Regions from separate parts of the Streptomyces diastaticus subsp. diastaticus genome, predicted to be linked through region 1. Evidence: riboswitches for the same ligand, from Rfam matches in the RefSeq annotation. Region 1 holds a riboswitch; the other holds the start of a gene.
What was found. Region 1 has a riboswitch for glycine ahead of gcvT (glycine cleavage system aminomethyltransferase GcvT). Riboswitches for the same ligand answer to the same signal wherever they lie in the genome.
Positions count from the first base shown of each region.

Region 1 (5,134 bases):
ACCTGGCGCAGCATGTGCTCGACCTGCCCGGCCGCGGCCGTGCCCGACGCACTCACCTGTTGACCGCCCCTTCGTCACTTCGTCCCCCGGGGCCTGCCCCCGTCATGCCGGGACCGGTTCCGCGTGCGGAACCGGTCCCGGCATGAAGACAGCTTAGGCCCTGTACCCGTCGGCGAGGCCGGGCCCGGACGTGGTGCCGGACCCGCCGCCTACGGCTCGCGCCGGTAGAAGGGGCGCAGCTTGCCCGCCATCCAGCGGGCGACCAGGTCGTCCGTGGCGTCCAGCAGGACGAGGTTGACCGGCCACGGGACCGGCGTGCGGCCCAGGGCGCGGCCGAGGGCGTCCATGGCGCGCTGGGCCGCGTCGTCGTCGCGGCGGTTCAGCTCGACGCCGATGAACAGCACCGGGTCCTCGGCCTCGACGCTGGCCAGGCAGCGCCGGGCGGTGGCGACGACACCGGACTCCTCGAACTCCCCGGCGGCGACACCGAGGAAGTCCACCGGGTCCTCCTGCCAGTCGGGCTCGTAGGTGCGCACCCGGCCGCCGGTGGCGGGCCCGTCGAGCGGGGACCGGCCGGTGCGGCACAGTTCGGCCACGGCGAGCGGGGGCAGCGGGACGCCGACGGTGCCGCCCGGGTTGACCGCGATGCCCAGTTGCGGGGGCAGGCCGCGGGCGAACTCGGCGGCGGGGGCGACGGCGAAGGCCAGGTGGCCGCCGACGCAGGAGCGGAACTGCTGCTCCGAGCTGAACACCGGGACGTACGCGCCGCCGTCGATGTCCAGCGTCGGCAGGTCCAGGGCGCCGCTCTCCGGGCCGCCGCCGTTGGGCAGCGGGACCCAGACACTGCTGCGGCCGAGGACCTCGACCAGCCGTCCGCCCGCCGACTCGGCGCCGAGGGAGGCCGCAAGGGCCTCCTCCAGTTCGTTGCTCGGCCATCCGCCGTAGACCCCTTGGGGGGCCTGGGCCGGGATGCTCATCTGCTCACCGCCTGATCACACATACCTCGCCTGCGCCCCGACCCTACCCGCGTCGCGGGCCGGTCGGGGAGCGGGAGTTGACTCAGGCGCGGAAGGTGAGGGCGCGCAGCCGGCCGGCGGCGGCCCGGTCGAGGAGGACGGCGGCGTCGCAGCCGCGCGGCGGGTCGCCCGCCTCCAGGGCGGCCAGCAGGCGGGCGACGGCGCGGCGGTGGCGCAGGAAGGCGTACCTGCTGACGCCTCTGCCGCGGGCCCGCTGGCCGTCCAGGGCGGTGTCCGGGTCGACGTCGAGGAAGAGCAGGTGCAGGGAGCGGCCGCGGCGGCGGGCCTCCCGGGTGAGCCAGTGACGGACCCAGCTCTGGGTGCCGCAGTCGTGGACGACGACGCTGCGGCCCGAGCGGAGCAGGCGGCGCAGGGCGGCGTAGTGGGCGATCCGGGCCAGCGGGCGGTACAGGGCGTAGGGCAGGGCGGCCGGGAGGCGGGCCTCCCACTGCTCGCGGGTGTCCTGGGAGTCGGCGCGGGCGGCGCGGACGGTGCGGCGGATCAGGGTGGACTTGCCGCTGCCGGGCAGGCCGGAGATGACGACCAGGTCGCCCTGGCCGAAGGTGAGGGTGTCGGGTGCGGGGCGGTCGCCGGGGCCCCGCAGGTCGCGGACGGCGGCCGGGGCCCGGCGGGCGCCCGGCTGGGCGGGCAGGGCGGAGAGGGTGGCGTCGAGGGCGAGGGCGGGCGGGACGGGCCCGCCGGAACTGTGGGGCGGGGCGGACACCGCTCGTCCGCTGCTGCTCTGCACCGTGGTCGGCTCCCCCCGTGCGGTCACGTGCGTCATCCTCCCCGATTGTTAAAGAGAAGGTAATGCGGCACAAGCCGATTACCGGTCCTGTCGGCCGCCACCGGCGGTTTCTCTGGCTGGTCACGCAGGGCGGGGGCCGGTTGGTTCCGCCTGGTGGCGGCGGTGGCGCCCGGATGGCTGGAAGCCGCCGTTCGCGGGAGGGACGGCGGGCGCCGTACGGGCCAGGGTGCGCCCGTACGGGGAGGGGTTCTGCCGGGCGGGGGTGCGTGCAATGATGGGCGTCGAACTGCATACCGGCCGCTTGAATCCGCGCGGGAGAGTTCTGCCGGGCCCCGAAGCCCTGGTCAGGACGCCGAAGGAGCAAGTCCCTCCCTTGAATCTCTCAGGCCCCGTACCGCGCGGGCGAGGCACATCTGAAAAGCGGGCCGCTCCGTCGGCCCCACCCAAGGTGCAAGTCATGGCCGCCCGGCCGCGCGTCCGGGTGGCCGGGGCGAACCTCTCAGGTTTCGATGACAGATGGGGAGGATCGATTCCCCCTCGCCGTCATGCCCTGGGAGCGCCCGGATATGAGCCAGACCCCCCGTACGACCGCACTCGACGCCACGCACCGGGCGCTCGGGGCCACGATGACCGACTTCGCCGGCTGGGACATGCCGCTGCGGTACGGCAGTGAGCGCGACGAGCACCAGGCGGTACGGACCCGCGCCGGGCTGTTCGACCTCTCCCACATGGGCGAGATCACCGTGCTGGGCCCCGACGCCACCCGCTTCCTCGCCCACGCCCTGGTCGGCAACATCGCCACCGTAGGCCCCGGCCGGGCCCGCTACACGATGATCTGCCAGGAGGACGGCGGCATCCTCGACGACCTGATCGTCTACCGGCTCGGTACCGTCGAGGCCCCCGAGTTCATGGTCGTCGCCAACGCCGGCAACGCCCAGGTGGTGCTGGACGCGCTGACCGGACGGGCCGCCTCCTTCGACGTCGAGGTCCGCGACGACCGCGACGCGTACGCGCTGCTGGCCGTGCAGGGCCCCGCCTCCAGCGCGATCCTCGCCTCCCTCACCGACGCCGGCCTGGAGGAGCTGAAGTACTACGCGGGCCTGCCCGGCACCGTGGCCGGGGTCGAGGCGCTCATCGCACGGACCGGCTACACCGGCGAGGACGGCTTCGAGCTGTTCGTGGCGCCCGGTGACGCGGTGGCCCTGTGGGAGGCGCTGACCACCGCCGGGGCCGAGGCGGGGCTGGTGCCGTGCGGGCTCTCCTGCCGCGACACGCTGCGTCTGGAGGCCGGCATGCCGCTGTACGGCCACGAGCTGACGAGGGCGCTCACGCCGTTCGACGCCGGACTCGGCCGGCTGGTGAAGTTCGAGAAGGAGGGCGACTTCGTCGGCCGCGCGGCGCTGGAGAAGGCGGCCGAGGAGGCCGCCGCCCGCCCGCCCCGCACCCTGGTCGGCCTGGTCGCCGAGGGCCGCCGGGTGCCGCGCGCCGGCTACCAGGTGGTCGCGGACGGCCAGGTGATCGGCGAGGTCACCTCGGGCGCCCCCTCCCCCACCCTGGGCAAGCCGATCGCCATGGCGTACGTCGACGCCGGCCACGCCGCGCCCGGCACGCCCGGAGTCGGCGTCGACATCCGCGGCAGCCACGAGCCGTACGAGGTCGTGGCCCTGCCCTTCTACAAGCGCCAGAAGTAGCCCCACGTCCCCGCGTCCCCGGGCGGGCCCGGCCGCGCGCCGGGCCCGGAAGTGACGCGACGCACCCGGTCCGTCCCGGATGGCGAGACCTTCCGTTCACCAGCACACCCCCGCGTACAGGAGAATTCACCCCATGAGCAACCCCCAGCAGCTGCGCTACAGCAAGGAGCACGAGTGGCTGTCGGCCGCCGAGAACGGCGTGTCGACGATCGGCATCACGGAGTACGCGGCAGGCGCGCTCGGTGACGTCGTCTACGCCCAGCTCCCGGAGGTCGGCTCCACGGTCACCGCGGGCGAGACCTGCGGCGAGCTGGAGTCGACCAAGTCGGTCAGCGATCTGTACTCCCCCGTCTCCGGTGAGATCACCGAGATCAACGAGGACGTCGTGAACGACCCGTCGCTGGTGAACACCGCCCCCTTCGAGGGCGGCTGGCTGTTCAAGGTGCGCGTCACCGAGGAGCCGGACGATCTGCTCTCGGCCGACGCGTACACCGAGTTCTCCGGCAACTGAGACCACCCCAGGGACTGTGATGTCTTCGAAGTCGCTTCTGAACGCCCCCCTCCACGAGCTCGACCCGGACGTCGCCGCCGCCGTCGACGCCGAGCTGCTCCGTCAGCAGTCCACGCTCGAGATGATCGCCTCGGAGAACTTCGCTCCGGTCGCCGTCATGGAGGCGCAGGGCTCCGTCCTCACCAACAAGTACGCCGAGGGCTACCCCGGCCGCCGCTACTACGGCGGCTGCGAGCACGTCGACGTGATCGAGAAGATCGCCATCGACCGCATCAAGGAGCTGTTCGGCGCCGAGGCGGCCAACGTCCAGCCGCACTCCGGTGCGCAGGCCAACGCCGCCGCGATGTTCGCGCTGCTGAAGCCGGGCGACACGATCATGGGCCTGGACCTGGCCCACGGCGGTCACCTGACCCACGGCATGAAGATCAACTTCTCCGGCAAGCTCTACAACGTGGTCGCCTACCACGTCGACGCCGAGAGCGGTCAGGTCGACATGGCCGAGGTCGAGCGGCTCGCCAAGGAGTCCCGCCCGAAGCTGATCGTGGCCGGCTGGTCGGCCTACCCGCGCCAGCTGGACTTCGCCGCCTTCCGCAGGATCGCGGACGAGGTCGGGGCGTACCTGATGGTGGACATGGCGCACTTCGCCGGGCTGGTGGCGGCCGGGCTGCACCCCTCGCCGGTGCCGCACGCGCACGTCGTCACCACCACCACACACAAGACGCTGGGCGGCCCGCGCGGCGGCGTCATCCTCTCCACCGCCGACCTGGCCAAGAAGATCAACTCCGCGGTCTTCCCCGGCCAGCAGGGCGGTCCGCTGGAGCACGTGGTGGCCGCCAAGGCCGTCGCGTTCAAGGTCGCGGCCTCCGAGGAGTTCAAGGAGCGCCAGCACCGCACCGTCGAGGGTGCCCGCATCCTCGCCGAACGCCTCATCCAGCCCGACGTCACCGACCACGGCGTCTCGGTCCTCTCCGGCGGCACCGACGTCCACCTGGTCCTGGTCGACCTGCGGATGAGCGAGCTGGACGGGCAGCAGGCGGAGGACCGCCTCCACGAGGTCGGCATCACCGTCAACCGCAACGCCGTCCCGAACGACCCCCGGCCTCCGATGGTCACCTCGGGTCTGCGCATCGGCACCCCGGCGCTGGCCACCCGCGGCTTCGAGGCGGAG
Region 1 is NZ_BLLN01000005.1:1,826,253-1,831,386, forward strand. Features, by position in the region: gene Sdia_RS25250 (enhanced serine sensitivity protein SseB C-terminal domain-containing protein) at 1-56, opposite strand, end outside; gene Sdia_RS25255 (enhanced serine sensitivity protein SseB) at 210-977, opposite strand; gene Sdia_RS25260 (AAA family ATPase) at 1,060-1,791, opposite strand; glycine riboswitch at 2,067-2,171, shown strand; glycine riboswitch at 2,172-2,290, shown strand; gene gcvT (glycine cleavage system aminomethyltransferase GcvT) at 2,331-3,455, shown strand; gene gcvH (glycine cleavage system protein GcvH) at 3,589-3,966, shown strand; gene glyA (serine hydroxymethyltransferase) at 3,986-5,134, shown strand, end outside.

Region 2 (5,134 bases), on a different contig from region 1:
ACATGGTCGGCGCGTGGAAGCCGTAGTCGACCAGCCTCTTGGCGACGTCGTCGACGCTGACACCGGTGGCCTTGGTGAGCGGACGCAGGTCGATGATGCACTCGTGGGCGACGAGACCGCCGGGACCGGTGTAGAGCACCGGGAAGTGCGGCTCCAGCCGCTTGGCGATGTAGTTGGCGCCGAGGACCGCGACCTGGGTGGCGCGCTTGAGCCCCTCGCCGCCCATCAGCCGGACGTACGACCAGGAGATCGGGAGTATGCCCGCCGAACCCCACGGGGCGGCCGAGACGGGGCCGACACCGGTGGCGGGTCCGGCGGCGGGCTGGAGCGGGTGGTTGGGCAGGTAGGGCGCCAGGTGCGCGCGGACGCCGACCGGACCGACGCCGGGGCCGCCGCCGCCGTGCGGGATGCAGAAGGTCTTGTGCAGGTTGAGGTGGGAGACGTCACCGCCGAACCGGCCGGGCTTGGCGAGGCCGACCAGCGCGTTGAGGTTGGCGCCGTCGACGTACACCTGGCCGCCCGCGTCGTGGACGGCGGCGCAGATGTCGGCGACGTGCGCCTCGAAGACACCGTGGGTCGACGGGTAGGTGATCATGAGCACGGCGAGCTGGTCGCGGTACTGCTCGATCTTGGCCCGCAGGTCCCCGATCTCGATCTCGCCGTCGTCGGAGGTCTTCACGACGACGACCTTCATACCGGCCATGACGGCGCTGGCGGCGTTGGTGCCGTGGGCCGAGGAGGGGATCAGGCAGACGGTACGGTCCAGGTCGCCGTTGGCCCGGTGGTAACCGCGTACGGCGAGCAGCCCGGCCAGTTCGCCCTGCGAACCGGCGTTGGGCTGGAGGGAGACCTTGTCGTAGCCGGTGACCTCGGCGAGGCGCTCCTCCAGCTCGCGGATGAGCGTGAGGTAGCCCTGCGCCTGGCCGGCGGGGGCGAAGGGGTGCAGGGCGCCGAACTCCGGCCAGGTGACCGGCTCCATCTCGGTGGTGGCGTTCAGCTTCATCGTGCACGAGCCGAGCGGGATCATGCCCCGGTCCAGCGCGTAGTCCCGGTCGGCCAGCCGGCGCAGGTAGCGGAGCATGGCCGTCTCGGAGCGGTACTGGTGGAAGACCGGGTGGGTCAGGTACGCGTCCTCGCGGAGCAGCGTCCCGGGCAGCGCGTCCGGCGCGGCCCCGTCCAGCTGGTCCACGTCGGCGCCGACACCGAAGGACTCCCAGACGGCGGTGAGGTGGGCGCGGGTGGTGGTCTCGTCGCAGGCGACGGAGACGTGGTCGGTGTCGACCAGCCGCAGGTTGACTCCCCGCTCGCGGGCGGCGGAGGCGACCTCGGCGGCCCGGCCGGGAACCCGCGCCGTCACGGTGTCGAAGAAGGACTCCTCGGTGACCTCGACACCGCCCTGGCGGAGACCGGCGGCGAGGAGCGCCGCGAAACGGTGGGTGCGTCCGGCGATGGCGCGCAGTCCCTCGGGCCCGTGGTAGACGGCGTACATGCCGGCCATCACGGCGAGCAGTACCTGCGCGGTGCAGATGTTGCTGGTGGCCTTCTCACGGCGGATGTGCTGCTCGCGCGTCTGGAGGGCGAGCCGGTACGCGCGGTCGCCGTCGGCGTCCACCGAGACGCCGACCAGGCGGCCGGGCAGGCTGCGGGCGAACTTCTCGCGGACCGCCATGTATCCGGCGTGGGGGCCGCCGAAGCCCATCGGGACACCGAAGCGCTGGGTGGTGCCGACGGCGATGTCCGCGCCGAGCTGTCCGGGCGGGGTCAGCAGGGTCAGGGCGAGCAGGTCGGCGGCGACGGTGACGACGGCGCCCAGCTCGTGCGCCGCGTCGATCACCGGCTTGAGGTCGCGGACGGCGCCGGAGGCGCCGGGGTACTGGAGGAGGACGCCGAAGACGCCCCGCTCGGCCACCTCGGCGGGGATGCCCTCGCCGAGGTCGGCGACGACCACCTCGACACCGGTCGGCTCGGCGCGCGTCTCGATCACCGCGACGGTCTGCGGGAAGGCGTCGGCGTCGATGAGGAAGACGCCCTCCTTGACCTTGCCGACCCGGCGCGACAGCGCCATCGCCTCGGCCGCGGCGGTGCCTTCGTCCAGCAGCGAGGCGCCGGAGGTGGGCAGGCCGGTGAGGTCGGCCACGGCGGTCTGGAAGTTCAGCAGCGCCTCCAGCCGGCCCTGCGAGATCTCCGGCTGGTAGGGCGTGTACGCCGTGTACCAGGCCGGGTTCTCCATGACGTTGCGCAGGATGACCGGCGGGGTGAAGGTGCCGTAGTAGCCGAGGCCGATCATGGAGTCGACGACCTGGTTGCGGTCGGCGAGACCGCGCAGTTCGGCGAGGACCTCGGCCTCCGAGCGGCCCTCGGGCAGGTCCAGGGCGTCGGCGCTCTTGATCACGTCGGGGACGGCGGCGGCGGTGAGTTCGTCCAGCGAGCCGTAGCCCACCTGGGCCAGCATCTTGGCGCGGTCACCGGCGTCGGGCCCGATGTGCCGCTGTTCGAACGGGACGCCCTGTTCCAGGCGGGAGAGCGGGATGCGGTTGGCGGTCATTGCGGAGGCCTCCTGGTCGACGCGACCTGCGAGGGGCACCCGCCGCGGGTGCCCGTACGGCCTCCCCCTCTGTCATCCGGACCTGAGAGCTTCACCGGCGCGGGCACCGGTTTTCACCGTCGGTGAGGCCGAGGTGCGCACGGACCGTCCGCCACCCGCCCTGCTTTCCAGAGTGACCTCGTCCGTGCGGTACGGGGGCCTGAGAGATTCCGGGGAGGAGTTGCTCCTTCGGCGCCTCCGCGGTGATCGCCGGAGGACTCTCCCGCACGGGGTCGACAGCCACAGCCAGCCTATCAGCGGGGACCACGCAGGGTCCGTTCGAGTGGCCGAGCGGCAGGAAGTGCTCTTTCGTAGGAGGGACGGATGTGCTGCGATGCCCTGGGAGGGTTCCGTGCAGAGCGATATCGATCCCCGCAGCCTGATCGGACGCAAGGCGTTCGACCGCGACGGCACCAAGGTGGGCACGGTCGACGAGGTCTATCTGGACGACGCGACCGGCGTCCCCGAGTGGGCCGCCGTCCGCACCGGCCTCTTCAGCCGCGACGCCTTCGTCCCCCTCGAACCGAGCGAGCTGACCGACGGAGGACTGCGTATACCGTTCGCGCGCGCCCTCATCCGCGACGCCCCGGACTTCGGTGTGGGCCGCCACCTCTCCCCGGAGCAGGAACTCCAGCTCTACCATCACTACGGCCTGGACCTCGCCGCCCCGGAGCCGCCCGCGGACCGCGACTTCGGCCACGTCGCGGGCACCGAGGAGACCTGACCCAGGGCCGGGGGAGAGCGGGCGGGAGCGCCGGGAACACGGCCGGACCCCGGAGGCCGCGCGGGCCCCGCCCGCCGGTCACCCCTCCCCGTGTCCGCTCTCCACCACCAGCGGCAGCGGCGCGGTCAGGCTGAGCTCCGGGTCCTCCGTGCGGAAGGTGCGCACCCGGCCCGGCGCCGAGGTCGGTGTCTCGAAGCGGACCGTCACCCGCCCCACGCCGCTCCCCTGGATCCAGCCGTGGCCGTGGACTTCGTGGACGACGTCATGGCCGGCGGGCCAGCGCCGTTCCTCCGGCGCCGCCGGCGCCACGGTGTCCACGGCCTCGGCCTCAATCCCCTCGGGGGCCTCCGGCTCCCGCCCGGTCTTCCCGGCGACCGCCCGCTCCCCCGCGGCCTGGGCGAACAGGTCCTCCTGTGTGTAGTCGGCGAGGCCGCTCACGCCCACGCCCAGGAGCCGGACACCACCAGTGGTGTCCACGCCCTCCAGGAGCCGGGCGGCCGACTCCCGGACGACGGCGGGGTCGTCGGTGGGGCCGCGCAGCGTCTCCGAACGCGTCAGGGTCGAGAAGTCGTACCGGCGGACCTTGAGGACCACCGTGCGCCCTGAACGGCCCGCCTCGCGCAGCCGCCCGGTGCACCGCTCCGCCAGCCGCGCGACCTCGCCGCGCACCCGGACCCGGTCGTGGATGTCGAGGTCGTAGGTGTCCTCCACGGAGACGGACTTGCCCTCGCGCTCCGAGACGACGGGCCGCTCGTCGAGGGCGAGGGCCATGGCGTACAGCCCCGCGCCGTGCGCCTTGCCGAGCAGCCGGACCAGTTCGTCCTGGCCCGCCTCGGCGATCTCCTCGACGGTGGTGATGCCCGCGCGGCGCAGGTGGTCTCCGGTGGCCGGGCCGACGCCCGGCAGCACCCGGACCGGAAGCGGTGCCAACAGATCCCGCTCGGTACCCGGCTCGATCAGGAGCAGGCCGTCGGGTTTGGCCCGCTCGGAGCCGATCTTGGCGAGCATCTTCGACACGGCGAGCCCGACCGATCCGCTCAGCCCGGTGACCCGCCGGATGTCCGCCCGCAGCCGGCGGGCCGTCTCCTGGGCCGAGGCGCTGTCCCAGGCGGCCCCACCCGCTTCCAGGTCGACGAAGGCCTCGTCGAGGCTGAGCGGCTCCACCAGCGGGGAGAGCGCCCGCAGCAGCCCCATGACCTGGTTGCTGATGTCGCGGTAGAGGGTGAAGCGAGGCGTGAGATAGGCGGCGTGCGGCGCCAGCCGGCGCGCCTGCGCGGTGGGCATCGCCGAGTGCACCCCGAACCGCCGTGCCTCGTACGAGGCGGTCGCGACCACACCGCGCGGCCCCAGCCCGCCGACCACCACCGCCTTGCCACGCAGGCTCGGCTTGGCGGCCTGCTCCGCCGAGGCGTAGAAGGCGTCCATGTCCAGGTGGAGGATGGTCGGCGTGGATCTCACGTCTTCGATGCTGCCCCATGCCACCGACAACGGTGGCCGTGCGGCTCGGGGGCGCGGTTCAGACCGCGCGGTTGCGCCGCCGGGCGAGTTCGTCGGCGGGGTGGTGGCGGATCACCGTCTCGCCGGTCTCCACCCGCTCGCCGTGAAGCTGCGCGAGGGCACTCTCCACGTCCTGGCAGACCACGCCCACGGCGATGCCGAAGACGCCCTGACCGCCCTGGAGGAGGCCGACCACCTCGTCGGGCGAGGTGCACTCGTAGACGGTGGCGCCGTCACTCATCAGCGTCATCCGTTCCAGGTCGCGGAAACCTCCGTCACGCAGGTGCTGGACGGTGGTGCGGATGTTCTGCAAGGACACGCCGGTGTCC
Region 2 is NZ_BLLN01000003.1:1,324,225-1,329,358, reverse strand. Features, by position in the region: gene gcvP (aminomethyl-transferring glycine dehydrogenase) at 1-2,545, opposite strand, end outside; glycine riboswitch at 2,723-2,820, opposite strand; gene Sdia_RS14385 (PRC-barrel domain-containing protein) at 2,937-3,308, shown strand; gene Sdia_RS14380 (DNA polymerase IV) at 3,387-4,766, opposite strand; gene Sdia_RS14375 (MerR family transcriptional regulator) at 4,825-5,134, opposite strand, start outside.
Region 2: linked by a shared signal. The riboswitch ahead of gcvP (aminomethyl-transferring glycine dehydrogenase) and the one ahead of gcvT (glycine cleavage system aminomethyltransferase GcvT) in region 1 are both predicted to bind glycine.